2 linked regions of the Dinoroseobacter shibae DFL 12 = DSM 16493 genome follow. The protein of the gene in region 2 binds, or shares a complex with, the protein of the main gene of each other region. Links are inferred from orthologs where the notes say so. Each region holds a gene or a part of one and is shown on either strand. Other genes may lie near its edges.

Region 1 (10,605 bases), 260 kb from region 2 along the record:
GCGGATTCGCGACAAAGCCCAGCGTGCCCTGCCACCGGTTCTGAACCCGCCAGCCCGGCGCCGGCAGTCGTCCGAGGCTCTGATGGGCCGCCGCGCGCCGGGGCAGGGCGCCCACGGTCTGAAACGCGATCCGCTCCCGGTCAGCCAGGGTCAGGTTCTGCGCCGGGGCCACGAAACTGCGCCCGGCCTTGATCCCCTCGTCGACATTGCGCGCCGCCATCAGCGCGATCGCCGCATCCATGGAGGTGTCCGCATCGCTCAGCGCGGTCCATTTCAACGCCGCCACATGTCCCTCCGGCGTCACCGCCCCGAGGTTGTAGTGGGTGCGCGGGATCACCGGCCCGTTCTCGGTCCAGCGCAGGGTGATCGTCACCGGCGCGGCATCGGCTACCTCGATCACCGTGCGGCGGCTCTCGAAGGGTTTGAACCCGTCCGGGGTCAGGTATTCGCCCGGATTGTCCGGGTTGAGCTGCTCGATCACCAGGTCCTGATCATCCGCGTAGCTGGAGGTCAGCCCCCAGCCGAGAAACGCGTTCCGCCCTGTCAGGACCGCCGGGATCCCCGGCACCGTGCCCCCGATGACACCGCCCGCGCCCAGGTCGAGCCGCGCGAGGTACCATTGCGAGGGGGCGGTGAATTCCAGATGCGGATCATTGGCCAGAAGCGTGCCGCCCGCCGCCGACCGGCTCGGGGCTGCCGCCCAGGCGTTCGAGGCCCCGGCAAGCGCGCGCGGGCCCACGGGCGACAGCGGATCCAGAGGCAGGGGGCCGCCTGCGAAGGCCTGTCGCCGGTCGATGCCGGGCACAAGGGCGGCATATTCCGGCAAATCGATCAGCCCCGTGCCCGGCGCCTCGGGCAGGATGTCGCGCACCCGCTCCGGCGGCAGGGCCAGGGAGATCCGCGCACGCAGCACCTCGGTCTGCAGATGCCAGGACAGTTGCAGCGCCATCAGCTTGATCAGCACCACGCTGTCGGCGGGCTGCCACGGCGCGATCTCTGGCTCGAACAGGAAGAACTCCGGCGCACCGCGCCCCAGCGCACCCTTGTTGACCTCCGCGATCCAGGCATTCACACCGGCAGCATAGGCCTCCAGCGCCGCTTGCGTCTCCGGACGAAGATCGTCGATCGACGCCTGGGCCAGTCGATAGAAATCGAACCGTCGCAGCAGGTCGTCGATCTGCAGGGTCCGCGCCCCGAAAAGCTCCGACAACCGCCCCTGGGCCGTGCGCCGGAACATCAGCATCTGCCACAGCCGGTCCTGGGCATGGACAAAGCCCAGGCCGAAGAAGCTGTCGGCGTCGGTCTGCCCGAAGATATGCGGGATGTTATGGGTGTCGCGCACGATCTCCACCGGGGCCGAAACGCCCGCGAGCGCATAGCTGCCATCGTAATCGGGGATCGAGCGCGACGCGAAGTAATAGACCAGCACGAGTGCGACGCCGAGGCTGATCAATGCCCCCACGAAAAGCCGGAACATCCATTTCAGGATCCGCCCCATGGCGTCACACCCCTTGCAAGGCCGCGCCCGGGCCCGTGATTTCCGCCTGTCCGCGCGGCTTCAGGCCGCCGGGGTCAGGGGATGATGCGATTATAAACCGTGCCGTCCAGGGTCGCACCCGCAATCAGGCCCGCCTGACCGAAAATGATCCCCACGACGGGGTCGATCGCGGTCAGGGTCTCGGCACTGATCTGCTCGCCGGTATCGGCCAGGGCGATCTTGAGATCCCCGCCCACGGTCAGACCGGCGCCGTTGCGGAAGTTCCGCAGTGCCTCGTCGGTCATGAAGAAGATCGCATGGGCATATTGCTGTGCTCCGATCTGCAACCCGATGCTGGCCTGCGTCGCCTGGTAGTAGTCGATGGTCGCCCCGTTGATCCGCAGCGCCCCGCGCCCATAGGATCCGCCCAGGCCGAACCCGGCCTCGGTGATCAGCGGCATGATCAACACGCCCGCCGCCTTGTCGCCCAACTCGCGGCTGCCCGGCACGTCGGACTCGAGAAATTGAATGGCCGCATCCACGCGCTGATCGATCTGGGCCGCCCGCTGGGCGCTGCCCTCGACCGAAGCGCATCCCGCCAATAGGCCCATGCCCGCGATCAGGCTCGCAGCCAGGGCGCCCCGCCGTGTCCAATCTTGTGTCATCTGCTCGCTCTCTTTGTCCTGAAACCGCCCGCGCGCGCCGTCATGTGCCCGTGGCGGATGCCTCTTATGGGGGTCGGGGTCTCTATGGACCCTTGATCTTGTGAATACACCAATATGAACGCGGGTGTCACGCCACAAGCCCGCGATCTGGGATGGATTCGGCCTGAATCGGCCGGTTTCTGCACCTCTCAGGCGATTCCGCGGAGCCGTTCGGCCACCACAGGGGCGAAATAGGTCAGGATTCCATCGCACCCCGCGCGTTTGAAGGCCAGAAGCGACTCGAACATCACCTTGTCATGGTCGAGCCAGCCATTGGCGCTCGCCGCCTGCAACATCGCGTATTCGCCTGACACCTGGTAGGCATAGGTCGGCACCCCGAAGGCGTCCTTCACCCGGCGACAGATGTCGAGATAGGGCATCCCCGGCTTGACCATCACCATATCCGCACCCTCCAGCAGGTCGCGCTCGATCAGGCGCAGCGCCTCGTCGGAATTGCCCGGGTCCATCTGGTAGGTGTTCTTGTCGCCCACCAGCGCGCCGGACGCGCCGACCGCGTCCCGGAAGGGACCGTAGAACCCGCTGGAATACTTCGCCGCATAGCTCAGGATGGTGACATCCGAATGGCCCGCCGCCTCCAGCGCCGCCCGCATCGCGCCGATCCGCCCGTCCATCATGTCCGAAGGCCCGAGAATATCGGCCCCGGATTCCGCCTGGGCCACGGCCATCTTGACCAGTGCCGCGACGCTCTCGTCATTCACGATCACCCCGTCGCGGACGATCCCGTCATGGCCGTTGATGTTGTAGGGGTCGAGGGCCACATCGGTCATCACCGCGATCTCGGGCACCTCGGACTTGATCGCCCGGATCGCCCGGTTGCTGAGGTTGTCGGGGTTCCAGGCCTCTTCGCACAGCTGGGTCTTGAGGGACGGATCCGTATAGGGAAACAGGCAAATCGCCGGAATGCCCAAGCTCGCCGCCCGCTCCGCCGCCCTCACCGCGCCCTCGACCGTCAGCCGCGACACCCCGGGCATCGAGGGGATGTCCACCGCGCCTTCGGGCTCGCTGACAAAGATCGGCCAGATCAGGTCATGGACGCTCAATTCCGATTGGCGCGTGAGATTGCGCAGGGCCGGGGTGCGGCGCAGACGGCGGAAGCGGGCATGGGGGAAGGGGGCTTGGGTCGGTCGCATCTCGGGCCTTTCCTGTCGTTGATCGTGGGTGCCACGATTTCAAGGGCATCTCAAGGCTGGAACTCGCCCGCGCTCCTGCCTATGGTCCGCGCAACTGTGGATCGGGCCGCTGGTCCGGACGAATGCGTATCGGGAAGCCGTTCCTTGGACCTCTATCTCACGATTGCCGAACTGATCGACACCAGGTCGTTTTCCTCCGTGTGGTTCTGGATCACCCTCGCCGTGTTCTGGTCGATCATCAGCCACTACGTCGTGGGCGTGCCGTTCGACCTGGTGCAACGCGCCCAGCGGCGCGACGATCCACGGGCCTGGGACGACCTGGAGCGGCTCAGCCGGATCAACGCGCGGCGGTTGAGCTTCATCGGGTCCAGTGCGGGGCTGATCGTCACCGGGGTGGCGGGCTTCGTGCTCTCGGCGCTGTTCCTGTTGGGCTTTGCCTACCGGGTGGAGCTGTGCCAGGCGCTGTTCCTGCTGGCCTTTCCGTTCTGCCTCGTGAGTCTTTTGACGCAACGCACGGCGCGGGAGATCCTGGCCAAGGATCCGACCGGCGAAGACCTTGTCCAGGGGCTGAAACGGCACCGGCTCTATACTCAGCTGATCGGGATCGTGTCGATTTTCGTGACCGCGTTCTGGGGGATCTGGCAAACCATGAGCACAGGCGTGCTCGGCAACTGAGCCTTGGGACCAGCGGCGCGCGCATGCCTGCGGCCCGTACCGGGCCGATGCCAAAGGGGGGCGCTGCCTCCGCTGCGCTGCGCGCGTCTCCCCCGGAGTATTTTCGCAAAGACGAAGACGCGAATGCGGCCTGCCTGCTCAAGTCTCCAAGTATCCCGGGGAGAGCGCGAGAGGGGCTGGCCCCTCTCGCCCCCCGCGACGTGCAAAGCACGGCGCAACACCTTCTCGAACGACGTGCAAGGCAAGGCGCAAACCGTCAAGGCGCCGACATTCCGAAAAGGGTCGGCCAGAACCCGGCTCCGGGCCGTCGGAGCGCGCCGGCAGCCCGTGGGGGGCAATCGAACCGGTCCATGACGCCGGCGCGCGAGGTTGACAGTCCCGTCAAACCGCGTACCTCCAGCGCCATGACTTCCCAGACCGTTCCAACACATCTGCGCGTCACCGGCGTACCCGAAGGCTTCGACGCCCAGATCGTGCTGCGCGAGGCCTCCCGCCCGGACGGGCAGGCCGTGTTCGTCGCCCGCGACGACAAGCGCATGGCCGCCATGGCCGCCGCCCTTGCGGTGACCGCGCCGCAGATCCCCGTGCTGCGCTTTCCCGGCTGGGACTGCCTGCCCTATGACCGCTCCTCCCCGAACCCGGAGATCTCGGCCACGCGCATGGCGACCCTCGCGGCGCTGGCCCACGGGGTGCCGGGGCCCTTCGTGCTGCTCACCACCCTGTCGGCGGTCACCCAGCGTGTGCCCGCCCGCGCCACCCTGGCCGAAGCCAGTTTTTCCGCCCAGGTCGGCGGGCGCATCGACGAGGCCGCGTTGCGGCAGTTCCTGACCCGCATGGGATTTGTCCAGGCCCCCACCGTGACCGAGCCCGGCGACTACGCGATCCGCGGCGGCATCATCGACATCTTTCCGCCGGGCCAGTCCGGGCCCGTGCGGCTCGATCTGTTCGGCGACGTGCTGGACGGCGCGCGCCGTTTCGATGCCGCCACCCAGCGCACGACCGAGAAACTGGACGCGATCGAGCTGGCCCCGGTGTCCGAGATCATCCTCGACCCCGCCGCCATCACCCGGTTCCGCCAATCCTACCGGATCGAATTCGGTGCCGCGGGCACCGACGATCCGCTCTACGAGGCGGTCTCGGCGGGCCGCAAACATGCAGGGATGGAGCATTGGTTGCCCTTCTTTCACGACCGGCTGGAGACATTGCTGGACTACGTGCCCGAGGCCAGCCTGATCCTGGACGACCAGTTCGAAGCGATGCATCTCAGCCGCTGGGAAGGGATCAAGGACCAGTACGAAACGCGCCGCCATGCGCTTGCCCAGAAGGGGCAGATGGGCACGGTCTACAAACCTGCCCCGCCCGAAACCCTCTATATCCCGCCGGCCGACGAGACAGCGCTACTGGCCACCAAGCGCACCCTGCAGCTGTCGGTGCTGCCCTCGGCTTCGGGCCCCGGGGTGACCGACGCGGGCGGGCGGATCGGACGCAACTTCGCGCCCGAGCGGCAGTCCCAGGCAACCGGGCTTTTCGAGGCGCTCGCCACCCATATCACCGAAAAACGCAAGACCTCCCAGGTGGTGATCGCCAGCTGGTCCGAGGGCGCGCGCGAACGGCTTCGCGGGCTGCTGGAGGACCAGGACCTGTCCGGGCTGACCGAGATCGCGCGCCTGTCGGACATCCCGGAGGGCACCGGCGGCGTCCACCTTCTGGTCTGGGCGCTGGACGAAGGTTTCGAGGGGCCCGACCACCGGAGCACACGCCTGACGGTGATCTCCGAACAGGACGTGCTCGGCGACCGGCTGATCCGCACCACCAAGCGCAAGCGCCGGGCCGAGAATTTTTTGCAGGAGGCCACGAGCCTCAGCGCCGGCGACCTGGTGGTCCATGTCGATCACGGGGTCGGGGCGTTCAAGGGGTTGGAGACGGTCACCGCCATGGGTGCGCCCCATGAATGCCTGCTGCTGGAATACGCGGGCGGCGACCGGCTCTACCTGCCGGTGGAAAACATCGAGCTTCTGAGCCGCTTCGGCCAGGAAATCGGCATGCTCGACAAGCTGGGCGGCGGCGCCTGGCAGGCCAAGAAGGCCAAGCTCAAGGAGCGCATCCGCGAGATGGCCGACAAGCTCATCCGCATCGCCGCCGAACGCGCGCTCCGCCGCGCCCCCATGCTGGAGCCGCCCCCGGACATGTGGGAGGCATTCTCCGCGCGCTTCCCCTACACCGAAACCGACGACCAGCTCTCCGCGATCGAGGACGTGGTCCATGACCTCGCCGCGGGCACGCCGATGGACCGGCTGATCTGCGGCGATGTGGGGTTCGGCAAGACCGAGGTCGCCATGCGCGCGGCCTTCATCGCGGCCCTCTCGGGCGTGCAGGTCGCGGTGATCGCACCCACGACGCTGCTGGCGCGCCAACACTACAAGAGCTTCGCCGACCGCTTCCGCGGCTTCCCGCTGGAGGTCCGGCCGCTCTCGCGCTTCGTGCCCGCGAAAGCCGCGGCCGACACGCGCAAGGGCCTCGCCGCCGGGTCCGTGGACATCGTCGTGGGCACCCATGCGCTCCTGGCCAAGGGCGTCCGGTTTCACAATCTCGGCCTGCTGATCATCGACGAGGAACAGCGCTTCGGCGTCGGCCATAAGGAACGCCTGAAAGAGCTGCGCTCGGACGTCCATGTCCTGACCCTCACCGCGACCCCGATCCCGCGCACCCTGCAACTCAGCCTCTCGGGGGTGCGGGACCTGTCGATCATCGGCACGCCCCCCGTCGACCGCCTGTCGATCCGCACCTACGTGTCCGAATTCGACCCCGTCACATTGCGCGAAGCCCTCCTGCGCGAACACTACCGCGGCGGACAAAGCTTCTTCGTCGTCCCACGCATCAAGGACATCCCCGAGATCGAGGCGTTCCTGCGCGACCAGGTGCCCGAGGTCAGCTTCGTCGTCGCCCATGGCCAGATGGCGGCGGGTGAGCTCGACGACCGGATGAACGCCTTTTACGATGGCAAATACGACGTCCTGCTGGCCACGACCATCGTCGAGTCGGGCCTCGACATCCCGACCGCCAACACGATGATCATCCACCGCGCCGACATGTTCGGGCTCAGCCAGCTTTACCAGATCCGGGGCAGGGTGGGGCGCGCCAAGACCCGCGCCTATGCGTACCTGACCACCAAGCCCCGCATGAAACTCACACCCGCGGCCGAAAAACGCCTCCGCGTGCTGGGCAGCCTCGATAGCCTCGGCGCGGGCTTCACCTTGGCCTCCCAAGACCTCGATATCCGCGGCGCGGGCAACCTTCTGGGCGAGGCGCAGTCGGGCCAGTTCCGCGAGGTCGGCTTCGAGCTCTACCAATCCATGCTCGAAGAGGCGATCGGCAAGATCAAATCCGGCAGCCTCGAAGGGCTCACCGACGATGACGGCCAATGGGCGCCGCAGATCAACCTCGGCGTGCCCGTGCTGATCCCCGAGGCCTACGTGCCCGACCTCGACGTCCGGCTCGGCCTCTACCGCCGCCTGTCGCAGTTGACCACCAAGGTGGAGCTCGAAGGCTTCGCCGCCGAGCTGATCGACCGCTTCGGCAAGCTGCCCAAGGAGGTCAACACGCTCCTGCTGATCGTGCGGATCAAGGCGATGTGCAAGAAGGCCGGGATCGCCAAGCTCGATGGCGGCCCCAAGGGCGCGACCGTGCAGTTCCACAACGACAAGTTCGCCAATCCCGCGGGGCTCGTGAAATTCATCAACGATCAGAAGGGGCTGGCCAAGGTACGCGACAACAAGATCGTCGTCCGCCGCGACTGGGCCAAGGAAAGCGACCGGATCAAGGGTGCGTTTTCCATCGCTCGCGACCTGGCGGTCGAGGCGAAAGCCGCCAAGGCCCAGGCAGGCTGAGGCTGCCAAGCAAAAGCCCGGCCGCAGTAGGCGACCGGGCTGAGCGGGGCACGCGCCCGCGGACTTCAAGCTGCGCGGATCAATCCTACCCGGGCAACCAACAACACCTGTCAGACGTCGGTCATTTTTTCGTCACCGGTCATCAGGGTCGATGATGACGGGCCCGCCATCCCCGCCATCTCCGTCTCCGGGCTCGTCGCCGCCACCGGTCGAGGCCCGCCGCGACGGCTCGCTCTCGGTGTCGACGCCCCCGGCGCTCACCCCGAAATCGATCCCGCCGCTGGTGAAGTCGTAGCCAAGGTCCAGCCCGACATAGAAATCCTTGTCGAGGTAAGCGACCCCGAGGGTCGGACGTAGCCTGCCGGACTGCAACATGTAATCCACGCCCAGGCTGCCCACCGCGCTTTCCTCTTCGTCATCGGAGAACACGCGCACCCCGAGTCCGACCTCGGAGGCACCGCCACCCAAGGCGATGCTGATCCCGAACCCGAGCGTCGGATCCGCCTGGGCCGGCAGGGCCGTGCCCATCGCCAGCAGAATCGCTGCGGAGATATGTTTCCTCATGCCACCATCCTCATGTTTCTTAACCACAAGGTTAACAGTGACGTCTGGCACCGAGTCGCGCAAGATACCGGGCGTCACACCCGGGCCCGGCGCGACCAGGACGCCACGCGCCCTGCGGTAGCCCGTGCCGCCTCGTCTCAGGCCGGCGCCTCACCCCGCGCGCCCAGCACCTTCATCACGGCCAGCGCCCCGAGGCACAGCACCAGAACCCCCGCAACGCCCGGCACCGGCGTGCCGTCGAACAGCAGCCCGATGGGAATGGCCAGTAACACCGACCCCATGGTCGACAGCGCCCCCACCACCGAGGCCGCCGTGCCCGCGATATGCCCCATCGGCTCCATCGCGATGGCATTGAGGTTGCCCAGGGTCATGCCCGCCATGAAGAACACCCCCGTCACCCAGACGAAATAGGCCCAGAAATGCAGTGCCTCGGGCCAGCCCACGACACTCACGGACAGGAACACGCCCGAGACCGCGATCTGCCCGGTCAGCACCCCGCGCACCATGCGCCGCATGCCCAGCCGCACCACCAGCCGCGAATTGATGTAGCTGGCGCTCGACGCCAGAAGGGCGATCACCGCGAACCACAGATGGAAGGTCTCCGCCTTGCCGAAGGTCACATCGAACACCGGCTGGGTCGAGGACAGCGTCGCAAATAACGTGGCATAGGCCATGGTTTGCGCCAGGATCGACAGGCGCACCACCCGGTCGCGCAGCACTTCGACCACATTGTCCGCCACACCCCGCACCGAGAGCGGCCTGCGCGCCTCGGGCGCCAGGGTTTCGGCCTGGCGCAGCATCATCCAGCCCACCGACAGCATGGCAAACAGGATGAAGGAGGCGAAAATCGCCCGCCACCCGGCGAAATGGATGATGACCGCGCCAAGGCTCGGCGCGATGGCCGGGATCAGCGCGAAGATCAGGAAGACAAGCGACATGATCCGCGCCATGTGCCGCCCGACATAGAGGTCGCGCACCATGGCGATCGCCACCACCCGCGGGGCGGCCGCGCCGAACCCCTGCAGCACCCGTGCCGCCAATGCCAGTTCCAGCGATTGCGCCGCCCAAGCCAGCCCCGCCGCCGCGCAATAGAGCACCGCGCCCGCCACGATCACCGGCTTGCGCCCGAAGGCATCCGACAAGGGCCCGGCCACCAGGGTGCCCAAACCCATCCCGAATACGAACGAGGTCACGATCAACTGCGCCCGGTTCACGTCACCGGGCGTCAGTTCGGCGGCGATCTCGGGCAGGGCGGGAAGCATCGCGTCGATGGAAAACGCAATCGTCGCGAACAGCATCGCCATCAGGGCAATGAACTCGGCTTGGGACAGGCGGGCGGGGGGCATTGGTCACTCCGTGGGCATCCGCGCTCGCTATCACGGCTGGGCGGGGTGTACCATATGCCGCATTGCTATACCCGACAAAAATAATCAGGATTTAATCATAACCAAGGAGACCCCGATGCCCCGAAGCCAAACCCCGATCCTCACCGCCGCGCTCTGCGTCCTGGCCGCGCCGGCCTTCGCCTCTGGTCCCGGCGAGACCCACCATGGCGGCACCGCCTTTTTGCCGAACGGTGTGCTGACCTACGCGCTCTTCGAATCCACCATCGAGCATGTGGACCTGGCCAGCTGCCCGGCGCAATTCGACCCCGAGGTGGTGTTCTGCCGCATGACGCTCGCCTCCGATCTCGCCCATGTCTTCGCGTTCCGCTACGACGGCGAGCAGCCGCTCCTCGCGATCAAGAGCTACGAGCTGGATGACGAGTTTCTGCCGTTCTGATCGGCGATTTGCTCCCGAAGCTCGGCGATCACCTTCTCCCACAGCTCCGGAGGCTGCGCACCGCTCAGAACATGCTGATTCGCCACGACAAATGTCGGCACGCCCGTGACACCGCGCTCCCGCGCATGGGCGTCCCGCGCCAGGATGTCATCCGCATCCGCGTCGCTCGCCAGCAGGCGGCGCACCATCTCGCCGTCCATCTCCGCGGCCTGCGCGATCTCGACCAGCACCTCCCGGTCGCCGATATCGCGGCCTTGGGTGAAATACCCCTCGAACAGTTTCGAGACCACGGCGATCTGCCGCCCCTCGACCCCCGCCCAATGGATCAGCCGGTGGGCGTCCAAAGTGTTGGGCGTGCGCTGAAT
Region 2 (9,949 bases):
TGCTACCGTGGAAAGGGTCCGGTGTTCTGCGCGGATTTGCGCGGCACTGCTGGACCCAGGCTCCGGTCCCGGCCGGGGTAGACGACAGAGGCGGGTTTGTCCCGTCTCGGGCCCCCAAGAACACAAGAAACGGAGATTTAGGGATTTACCATGACAAGCAAAATCGTTGTCGGATTGGATGGTAGCCAATCCGGGGAGCGCGCGCTGACCTACGCACAAGGGTTGGCGCAGCGTCTTGAAAGTTGTGAAATCATCGTCGCGTTCATCATCGAATGGTCGCCATACACCTTCCAGACCGCCGAAGAGAACGCACAGCGCCACAAGCGCCGCGAGGAAGAGATCTCAACCGCCCGCGCGCGGGTGGTGGACCCGGCGGTCAAGGCCCTGAGCGCGGCGGGATTTGCCGCCACGGGCGTGGTGCGCCACGGGGATGTGGCCGATCTTCTGGACAAGATCGCCAAGAAGGACGGCGCGGAACAGATTGTCGTGGCCCGAAGTTCCGAGGGCGGTTTCGTCAACCGCGTCTTCGGCACCTCGACCGTCAATCTCGTGCTGCATGCCAGCGTCCCCGTCACCGTCGTCCCGTGAGGAACCCCGATATGAAAACCCCGATCTCTGCCGCGCTCGCCCTCGCGCTGAGCGCGACGGCCTTGCGTGCCCAGGAGGCCCGCACCATCGACCAGGCCGTCAACGAAACCTTCGCCGCCGTGACCGGGCCCTTCGTCGGCCTGATCTTCGCGCCCCTGCCGGGGACGTCCTTTCCGTGGATCGTGCTGTGGCTGGTGGTCGCCGCCAGTATCTTCACGGTCTATTTCGGTTTCATCCAGCTGCGCGGCTTCGTGCACTCGATCAAGCTGGTCAAGGGCGACTATGCCGACCCGGATGACGCCGGCGAGGTCAGCCATTTCCAGGCGCTGGCCACCGCGCTCTCGGGCACCGTGGGGCTCGGCAACATCGCCGGGGTCGCGGTCGCCGTGGGCATCGGCGGGCCCGGCGCGACCTTCTGGATGATCTTCGCAGGTCTTCTGGGCATGGCATCGAAATTCACCGAATGCACGCTCGGCGTGAAATACCGAAACGAGTACCCGGACGGCACCGTCTCGGGCGGCCCGATGTACTACATCTCCAAGGGTTTCGCCGAGAAGGGCATGCCCGGCGGCAAGTTCATGGCGGTGCTGTTCTCGATCTTCTGTATCCTCGGGGCGCTGGGGGGCGGGAACATGTTCCAGGCCAACCAGGCCCATGCGCAGATCTCGGGCATCGTCGGGGACTATCCCGGCTGGATCACGGGCATCATCTTCGCGGCGGTCGTCTTCGCGGTGATCGTGGGCGGGATCAAATCCATCGCCAAGGTCACCGAGAAGGTCGTGCCCTTCATGGGCATCCTCTATGTCGCAGCGGCGCTGGTCATCCTGCTGGTCAATATCGACCAGATCGGCTGGGCCTTCGGGCAGATCTTCGAAGGGGCCTTCACTGGGCTCGGCGTGGCGGGCGGTTTCGTCGGCGCGCTGATCCAGGGCTTCAAGCGGGCTGCGTTCTCCAACGAGGCGGGCGTCGGCTCGGCGGCCATCGCCCACTCGGCGGTCAAGACCAAGGAGCCGGTGACCGAAGGCTATGTCTCGCTGCTCGAGCCGTTCATCGACACGGTGGTGATCTGCACCATGACCGCGCTGGTGATCACCATCTCGGGCCAGCTGATGATCAACCCCGATACCGGCCTCTACATGGTCGAGAACGGCGCGATCATGACCGTGGACGGCAATTCCGGCGTGGCGCTGACCTCGGCGGCCTTCGCGACCGGGTTCTCCTGGTTTCCCTACGTGCTCGCCATCGCGGTGGTGCTCTTCGCCTTCTCGACCATGATCTCCTGGTCCTATTACGGGCTGAAGGCCTGGACCTACCTCTTCGGGGAGGGCAGGACCAAGGAGCTGGTCTTCAAGGTCATCTTCTGCGTCTTCGTGGTGATCGGCGCGGCCGCCAGCCTCGGCCCGGTGATCGACTTCTCCGACGCGGCGATCTTCGCCATGGCGGTGGTCAACATCGCGGCCCTCTACGTGCTGATGCCCGTGGTCAAGGCGGAGCTTGCCTCCTACCGCGCAAGGCTGGACTCCGGCGAGATCCGCGAGTTCAAGGAATAATCGCACCGGGGCCGCCTGTCCGGGCGGCCTCGCCCCGTCTTCTTTTGTGCCGAAATACTCCGGGGGAGTCGCCCGCAGGGCGACGGGGGCAGCGCCCCCCTTCTCTGCAAAAGACATGCGCCGTCAGGCGCGCCGTTCCGCAACCGCGGGTGACGCGCCCTATTCCGCCGCGACCCGCTTGGCGCCCGCGAGCATGGGCTTGAGGTAGCGGCCCGTGTGGCTCTCGGCGACCTCGGCCACCTGCTCCGGCGTGCCCGTGGCCACCAGCGTGCCGCCCCCGTCCCCGCCTTCGGGGCCGATATCGATCAGCCAGTCGGCGGTCTTGATCACATCGAGGTTGTGCTCGATCACCACCACGGTGTTGCCCTGCTCCACCAACTCGTGCAGCACCTCCAGCAGCTTGCGGACATCCTCGAAATGCAGCCCCGTGGTCGGCTCGTCCAGGATATAGAGCGTCCGGCCCGTGGACCGCTTGGCCAACTCCTTGCTGAGCTTGACGCGCTGCGCCTCGCCGCCCGAGAGGGTCGTCGCCTGCTGGCCCACCTTGATATAGCCGAGCCCGACGCGCATCAGCGCATCCATCTTCTCGCGGATCGACGGCACCGCCTTGAAGAACTCCTGCGCATCCTCGACCGTCATGTCCAGCACATCGGCGATGGACTTGCCCTTGAATGTCACCTCCAGGGTCTCGCGGTTGTACCGCTTGCCCTTGCAGGTCTCGCATTCGACATAGACATCCGGCAAAAAGTGCATCTCGATCTTGATCACCCCGTCGCCTTGGCACGCCTCGCAGCGCCCGCCCTTCACGTTGAAGGAAAACCGCCCCGGCTTGTAGCCGCGCGTCCTGGCCTCGGGCAGCCCGGCGAACCAGTCGCGGATCGGCGTGAACGCGCCCGTGTAGGTCGCCGGGTTCGACCGCGGCGTGCGCCCGATGGGCCGCTGGTCGATATCGATGACCTTGTCGAGATGCTCCAACCCCTTGATCGTCTCGCAGGGTGCCGGCGTCTGGCGCGCCCCGTTCAGCCGCATGGACGCGGTCTTGAACAGGGTCTCGATGGTCAGGGTGGACTTGCCGCCCCCCGACACGCCGGTCACGCAGACGAACTTGCCCAGGGGGAAATCCACCGTCAGGTCCTGCAGGTTGTTGCCCGTGGCCTTGCGCACCGTGACCTTTTTCTTGTTACCCTTGCGGCGGGTGGCGGGCACCGGGATCTCGCGCCGCCCGGCGAGGTAATCGCCGGTGATCGAGGCCGGGTTGGCCATGATCTGGGCCGGCGTGCCATGGGCCACCACCTGGCCGCCATGCACCCCCGCGCCGGGGCCGATGTCGAAAACGTAATCGGCCTCCCGCACGGCCTCCTCGTCATGCTCGACCACGATCACCGTATTGCCCTGGTCGCGCAGGTTCTTCAGAGTCGTCAGCAGCCGGTCATTATCGCGCTGGTGCAGCCCGATGGACGGCTCGTCGAGCACATAGAGCACCCCGGTCAGCCCCGATCCGATCTGGCTCGCCAGCCGGATGCGCTGGCTCTCGCCTCCCGACAGGGTCCCGGCATTGCGGCTGAGCGTGAGGTATTCGAGACCCACATTGTTGAGAAAGCCGAGCCGTTCGCGGATCTCCTTGAGGATAGCGCGGGCGATCTCGTTCTTCTGCACGCTCAGGTGCTCCGGCACGGTCCGGCACCAGTCATGCGCCTCCCGGATCGACATCTGCACCACCTCGCCCACATGGAGCCCGGCAATCTTCACCGCCAGCGCCTCGGGCCGCAGGCGATAGCCGCCGCAGGTCCCGCAGGAGCGGTTGTTCTGATAGCGCTCGAACTCCTCCCGGATCCAACTGCTGTCGGTTTCGCGGTAGCGCCGCTCCATGTTGGGGATCACCCCCTCGAAGGCACGGCTGACCTGATAGACCCGGCCGCCCTCGTCATAGCGGAAGGTGATCTCTTCCTCGCCGGAGCCGCGCAGGAACACCTCCTGCACCTTTTCGGGCAGGGCCTTCCACGGGGTCTTGGGGTCGAATTCGTAATGCTTGGCGATGGCGTTGATGGTCTGCAGGAAATAGGGCGACTTGCCCTTGCGCCAGGGCGCCAGCGCCCCGTTGGCCAGCGTCAGCGTGGCATCCGGCACCACGAGGCGCTCGTCGAAGAACAGCTCGACGCCCAACCCGTCGCAGGCCGGGCAGGCCCCGAAGGGCGCGTTGAACGAAAACAACCGCGGCTCGATTTCCGGAATGGTGAAGCCCGACACCGGACAGGCGAATTTTTCCGAGAACGTGTGCCGCTCCGGCTCCCCCTCCGTCGGGGCGGTCTCCAGGATCGCGATCCCGTCGGCAAGGTCGAGTGCGGTGCGGAAGCTGTCGGCCAGCCGGGTCTCGATCCCCTCCTTCACAACGATCCGGTCCACCACCACGTCGATATCGTGGCGGAATTTCTTGTCCAGCGTGGGCGGGCTGTCGAGGTCGTGGAATGCGCCGTCGACCTTCACCCGCTGGAACCCCTGCTTGCGCAGCTCCAGGAATTCCTTGCGGTATTCGCCCTTGCGGTCGCGGATGATCGGGGCCAGCAGGTAGGCGCGCGTCCCCTCCTCCATCGCCATCACCCGGTCCACCATGTCCTGCACCTGCTGTGCTTCGATGGGCAGACCGGTGGCGGGGCTGTAGGGTGTGCCGACCCGCGCGAAGAGCAGCCGCATGTAGTCGTAGATTTCCGTCACCGTACCGACGGTGGAGCGCGGGTTCTTCGAGGTCGTCTTCTGCTCGATCGAGATCGCCGGGCTCAGGCCCGAGATGTGATCCACATCGGGCTTCTGCATCATGTCGAGGAACTGGCGCGCATAGGCGCTGAGGCTCTCGACATAGCGGCGCTGGCCCTCGGCATAGATCGTGTCGAAGGCAAGCGACGACTTGCCCGAGCCCGACAGCCCGGTGATCACGACCAGCCGGTCGCGGGGAATGTCCACGTCGATGGATTTGAGGTTGTGCTCGCGCGCGCCGCGCACCTCGATCTTCTTCAACTCCGGCATGGGGGCCTCATGTTAACCGTTCCCTCACACATAGGGGTTGGCGTGCGAGTCTCCAATCGAAAAACGCGAACGAAGGGGGAACGGACGCACAGCGCTGCGCCTCAGGCGGCGCGTCGCGCCAGGTGCAGCCCCCAATGGGCCGCCGCCCCCGCCAGCAACAGCGCGCAGAGCGTCGCCATCATCACCCCGTGCCCGCCCAGGCTCGCCAGCGCGAACAGGACCGGCGTGCCCAGCGTGTTGCCGATATTGCCGGTCTGGGCCATGGCCCCATTGGCCAGCGCGCGGTCCTGCGCCCCGGGGTTCAGGTCCGGCACGGCGGCAAAACTCGCCCCCTGCACCAGCCCGAGCGCGGCCGCGAACGCAAGGCAGATCGCGGGCGATCCGGGCACGGCCAGCAGGGCCAGCGCGCAAGCTGCCGAGGCCAGGAACCCGATCTGGATCACCGCGATGGACGACATCCGCCGCAGCATCCACACCCCCAGGGTCATCGAGGTGGCAATGCTCAGCAGCGGCATCGCCCCGATCAGGAAGGCGCGCTGGCCCGGGTCCAGGTAAGCCGGCAGCAGCGTCAGCAGCGACACGAAACAGAAGGTATAGAACAGCCACCCCGCCGCCGGGGCCGACAGCCGCGGGGAGCGGTAGATCGCCAAATGCTGCCGCGCCAGCGCGCCCAGTCCCGGCAGGGGCGGCACCGGCCCGGTGGGCACCTCCGGCAAGGACCGCGACAGCGCCAGCGCGGCAGCGGACATGAACAGCGCATGGGCCAGAAACAGCGCGGGCGCCCCGGCCCGGTCCACCAGTGGCAGGCCCGCCCAGCTGAGAATGGCAAAGGCCACCCCGAAAAACGTCCCCCACAGGGTCAGGGTCAGCCCCCGGTCGCGCTCCGCGCTGAGGCTGGCGATCAGGGTCGGGGCCGCGACCACGATGGCAAGATGCGACGCCCCCTCCACCAGGCGCGAGGCGAGAAACAGCCACAGCGGCGGCGCCAGCCCCTGCAGCAGCGACATCGCCGCCCCGAGCCACAGCGCCCAGATCAGCGCGCGCCGCAGGGTCAGGCGCGCGACCACGATCCCCGCGGTGATGCCCAGCACGATCCCCACCCCGCCGACCAGCGAGACCGCCCAACCCAGAAGCGCCCCGGCCTCCGGGTACAGCGCGGGCAGGCGGTCGAAGATCACCGACACCTTGCCGTATTGCGCCGCCGCCCCCAGCCCCGCGCCCCACAGAAGGAGAACGCGCGGCCAGTCGGTCACGGAGGGGACGGCATGGGTCATGGCCCTGCGCTAGCGCGCCCGGCGGGGCCGCGCAAGGGCGCGCCATGCGCGATCCGCGTGGCGATCAGAAATGCAGGGCGCGGCCGTAGGCGTCGAGCACCGACTCGTGCATCATCTCGCTGAGCGTGGGGTGCGGGAAGACCGTGTTCATCAGGTCCTCCTCGGTGGTCTCCAACTGCCGACCCACCACATAGCCCTGGATCAGCTCGGTGACTTCGGCGCCCACCATATGCGCGCCCAGCAACTCGCCCGTGCCCGCGTCGAACACGGTCTTGATCATGCCCTCCGGCTCGCCCAGGGCGATGGCCTTGCCGTTGCCGATGAACGGAAAGCGGCCGACCTTGATCTTGTGCCCGGCCTCTTTCGCCTGGGCCTCGGTCATGCCGACGCTGGCGATCTGGGGCTGGCAATAGGTGCAGCCCGCAATGCTGTCCGGGGTGACCGGATGCACGTCGTTCCTGCCGGCGATCAGTTCGGCCACCATCACGCCCTCGTGGCTGGCCTTGTGCGCCAGCCAGGGCGCACCGGCCAGATCGCCGATGGCATAGAGCCCCTCGACGCCCGTCCGGCAATAGGCGTCCGTGACCACATGGGTTTTCTCGACCCGGACGCCGAGCGCCTCCAGCCCCAGCTTTTCGGTATTGCCGACGATCCCCACGGCGGAAATCACGGTGTCGAATGTCTCGGCGGTGGTCTTGCCGCCCTGCTCGATCTGCGCGGTCACCGTGCCCTTGCCGCGCTCGAGGCTCTTGACCATGGCCTTCTCGCGGATGGTCATGCCCTGCTTCTCGAACTGCTTCTTGGCAAAGCCGCTGATCTCGGCATCTTCGACCGGCAGAATCCGGTCCATCACCTCGACCACGGTCGTCTCGGTCCCCAAGGTATTGTAGAAGCTGGCGAATTCGATCCCGATGGCCCCCGATCCGATCACCAGCAGCTTCTTCGGCATCCGCTTGGGCGTCAGCGCGTGCTTGTAGGTCCAGACCAGATCGCCATCGGCCTCCAGCCCCGGCAGCTCGCGGGCCCGCGCGCCGGTGGCCAGCACGACATGGGGCGCGCGCAGGGTCTCGGTGCCCTTGTCGGTCTTGACGGCAACCGTGCCCTTGGCGGGCAGACTGGCCTCGCCCATGACCACGGTGACCTTGTTCTTCTTCATCAGGTGCGAGACACCGGAATTGAGCTGCTTGGCAATCGCCCGGCTGCGCGCGACCACGGCGTCGAGGTCGTAGCCGACCCCGTCCGCCTTCAGCCCGAACTCCTTGGCGCGGTGCATCAGGTGAAACACCTCGGAGCTGCGCAGCATCGCCTTGGTCGGAATGCAGCCCCAGTTGAGGCAGATGCCGCCCATATGCTCGCGCTCGACGATCGCGACCTTGAGCCCGAGCTGGGCCGCCCGGATCGCCGCGACGTAGCCGCCCGGCCCGGCTCCGACCACCACCATGTCAAAGGATGTCTCAGCCATTTTCGGTCCTCCCGATCACCTGCGCGGCCATGCCCTAAATTGGTTTAGCCTTAAACCAAATCGCTCAAGCCCGCAAGGAAGCGTCCTCGGCCTCGATCGCGCGGACCACCGCGCCGTATCCGCCGCCGTCGAGAAACCGGGCCTCCTTCGGGGTCGTGTCCCGCCCCAGGGCGGTGTTGCGATGGGGAAAGCGGCCGAATTGCCGGATCACCCGGCGATGGGCCCGGGCATGGAGCAGATTGGACGCCCCGGTCTCGGGCATCCGCTCGGCGATCAGGCGCACGCAGCGTTCCTGGTCCGGCAGGGATTCGGCATGCATCATCGGCAGGTAGAAGAACTGCCGCTCCGGCTCGGCCACGCGAAGGTCCCAGCCGCGCTCCACCGCCTTCTTGGCCGCATGGACCGCGATCCCGTCGGTGGCAAAGGCCCGCCCGTCCTCGCGGAACATGTTGCGCGGGAACTGGTCGGTCAGGATCAGGTAGGCCAGCGTGCCCCGCGGGGTGACGCACCAGTCGGTCAGGGCCCCGCCCGCGGCGCGCTGCCACAGGTTGAGATACCGCTTGCGGATATCCGCATCGACGGACGCGTCCTGTTTGTACCACCCGGCCTCGCCCACCGTGTGAAGCCAGAAATCGAGAACTCCCTTGGGCGTGTGCATGCCAACCTCCCTGCGCCGCGCTCGCCCCATACTTGCGGGCAAAGCGGGCGCTGTTCAACACGGGAGTGACCGCTCAGGCCGCGGTTTGTGTCCCGCTCGCCTCCTCGGCCGCCTCTTCGGCGGCCTCCTCGGCGGCTTCGACGGCGGCCTCCTGGGCCACGGCGACAGAAACCGGCGAGGCGCCCGGCGTGATCGGCTGGTAGGCGCCGCTGTCTTCGACCGAGACACTCGCCCGCCGCGTCATCCGGTAGAGCGCATAGGCGCACAGGCTCGCCATCAATCCGAAGACGAAGAGGAAAAAGCCCGCAGGCCCCACCTGCGACATCAGCCAGCCGGTAAAGACCGGCCCGGCCACGGCCCCCAGCCCGTTGGAGAACACCAGCCGCCCGGCGGCCGCGGACATGTCCGACGGTTCGAGATAGTCGTTGGTATAGGCGATCAGAAGACCGTAGAGCGGGTTCGCCGCCCCGCCGATCAGGAAGCTGCTCGCGATCAGGCCGGGATACCCGCCCAGGCCGAACCCCGCCAGGATCGCCCCCACCGCCCCCATCCCCGCCAGCACGCAGATCAGCAGGCGCCGGTCCATCCGGTCCGAGATCCAGCCCACGGGAAATTGCAGCACCAGCCCCCCGAGATAGAGCGTGGCGATGAAGGTCGACAGCTGCCCGATGCTCAGCCCGACCTCGGTGCCATAGACCGACGCCATCCCGAACAGCGCCGAGTAGACGCCGCCCATCAGGGTCATCCCCACCAGCCCCAGCGGCGAGACGTTGAACACCTGCCGGAAGCTCATGGGCGCCCCCGCCTCGTAGGGCGGTGCCGGGCTGATCGACAGCAGGATCGGCGCGAAGGAGATCGAGATCAGGATCGACGGCAGGATGAACATGATGTAGCCCGACGCGTCGCCCTGGCTGACCATCCACTGGGCGACCACGATCCCGCCGGTCAGAACCACGCCGTAGATCGCCATGGCGCTGCCGCGGTTCTCGTTGGTCGACGCGTTGTTGAGCCAGCTTTCGGCGGTGACGTAGACCCCTGCGAAACAGAAGCCTACGAGAATCCGCAACAAGCTCCAGATATAGGGGTCGGTGAAGACCGGAAACAGGATCAGCGCCGCCGAGATGAACGAACCGAGCGCCGCGAAGACCCGCACATGGCCGACCCGGCGGATCATCTCCGGCGCGGCACTGGACCCGCCCAGAAAACCCACGAAGTAACCGGTCATCACCAGCGACATCTCGAAGGTCGAGAACCCCTCGATCGCGCCGCGCACCCCGAGGATGGTGGCCAGAATGCCGTTGCCCGTCATCAGCAGCAGCACGCCGAGAAGCAGGGCCCAGGAGGAGCGGAAAACAGACAGCATACCAGTACCCTAGCGACGTATCGTGAGACCGTG

Evidence for each region.
Region 1: the proteins of uvrA (region 2) and mfd are in contact, whole or in part, in a crystal structure (PDB 4DFC), measured with the Escherichia coli proteins. The link is inferred for Dinoroseobacter shibae DFL 12 = DSM 16493 from one-to-one orthologs.

What each region holds. Positions count from the first base shown.
Region 1 is NC_009952.1:1,619,692-1,630,296, reverse strand. The notes cover bases 4,065-8,094. They hold mfd (transcription-repair coupling factor), read left to right. Parts: upstream 4,065-4,411; coding sequence 4,412-7,894; downstream 7,895-8,094. Other genes in these bases: DSHI_RS07940 (hypothetical protein), read right to left, coding at 8,027-8,094. Also shown: DSHI_RS07965 (penicillin acylase family protein), read right to left, coding at 1-1,498; DSHI_RS07960 (lipid-binding SYLF domain-containing protein), read right to left, coding at 1,573-2,142; hemB (porphobilinogen synthase), read right to left, coding at 2,331-3,332; DSHI_RS07950 (hypothetical protein), read left to right, coding at 3,477-4,007; more of DSHI_RS07940, read right to left, coding at 8,095-8,458; DSHI_RS07935 (multidrug effflux MFS transporter), read right to left, coding at 8,596-9,804; DSHI_RS21345 (hypothetical protein), read left to right, coding at 9,920-10,240; DSHI_RS07925 (DsbA family oxidoreductase), read right to left, coding at 10,207-10,605. UniProt on the Escherichia coli protein: Couples transcription and DNA repair by recognizing RNA polymerase (RNAP) stalled at DNA lesions. Mediates ATP-dependent release of RNAP and its truncated transcript from the DNA, and recruitment of nucleotide excision repair machinery to the damaged site.
Region 2 is NC_009952.1:1,881,064-1,891,012, forward strand. Bases 2,098-5,471 are described here. They hold uvrA (excinuclease ABC subunit UvrA), read right to left. Parts: upstream 5,160-5,471; coding sequence 2,298-5,159; downstream 2,098-2,297. Other genes in these bases: DSHI_RS09215 (alanine/glycine:cation symporter family protein), read left to right, coding at 2,098-2,138; DSHI_RS09225 (MFS transporter), read right to left, coding at 5,261-5,471. In the rest of the region: DSHI_RS09210 (universal stress protein), read left to right, coding at 151-588; more of DSHI_RS09215, read left to right, coding at 600-2,097; more of DSHI_RS09225, read right to left, coding at 5,472-6,433; lpdA (dihydrolipoyl dehydrogenase), read right to left, coding at 6,498-7,895; DSHI_RS09235 (DUF924 family protein), read right to left, coding at 7,960-8,553; DSHI_RS09240 (MFS transporter), read right to left, coding at 8,627-9,916. UniProt on the Escherichia coli protein: The UvrABC repair system catalyzes the recognition and processing of DNA lesions. UvrA is an ATPase and a DNA-binding protein. A damage recognition complex composed of 2 UvrA and 2 UvrB subunits scans DNA for abnormalities.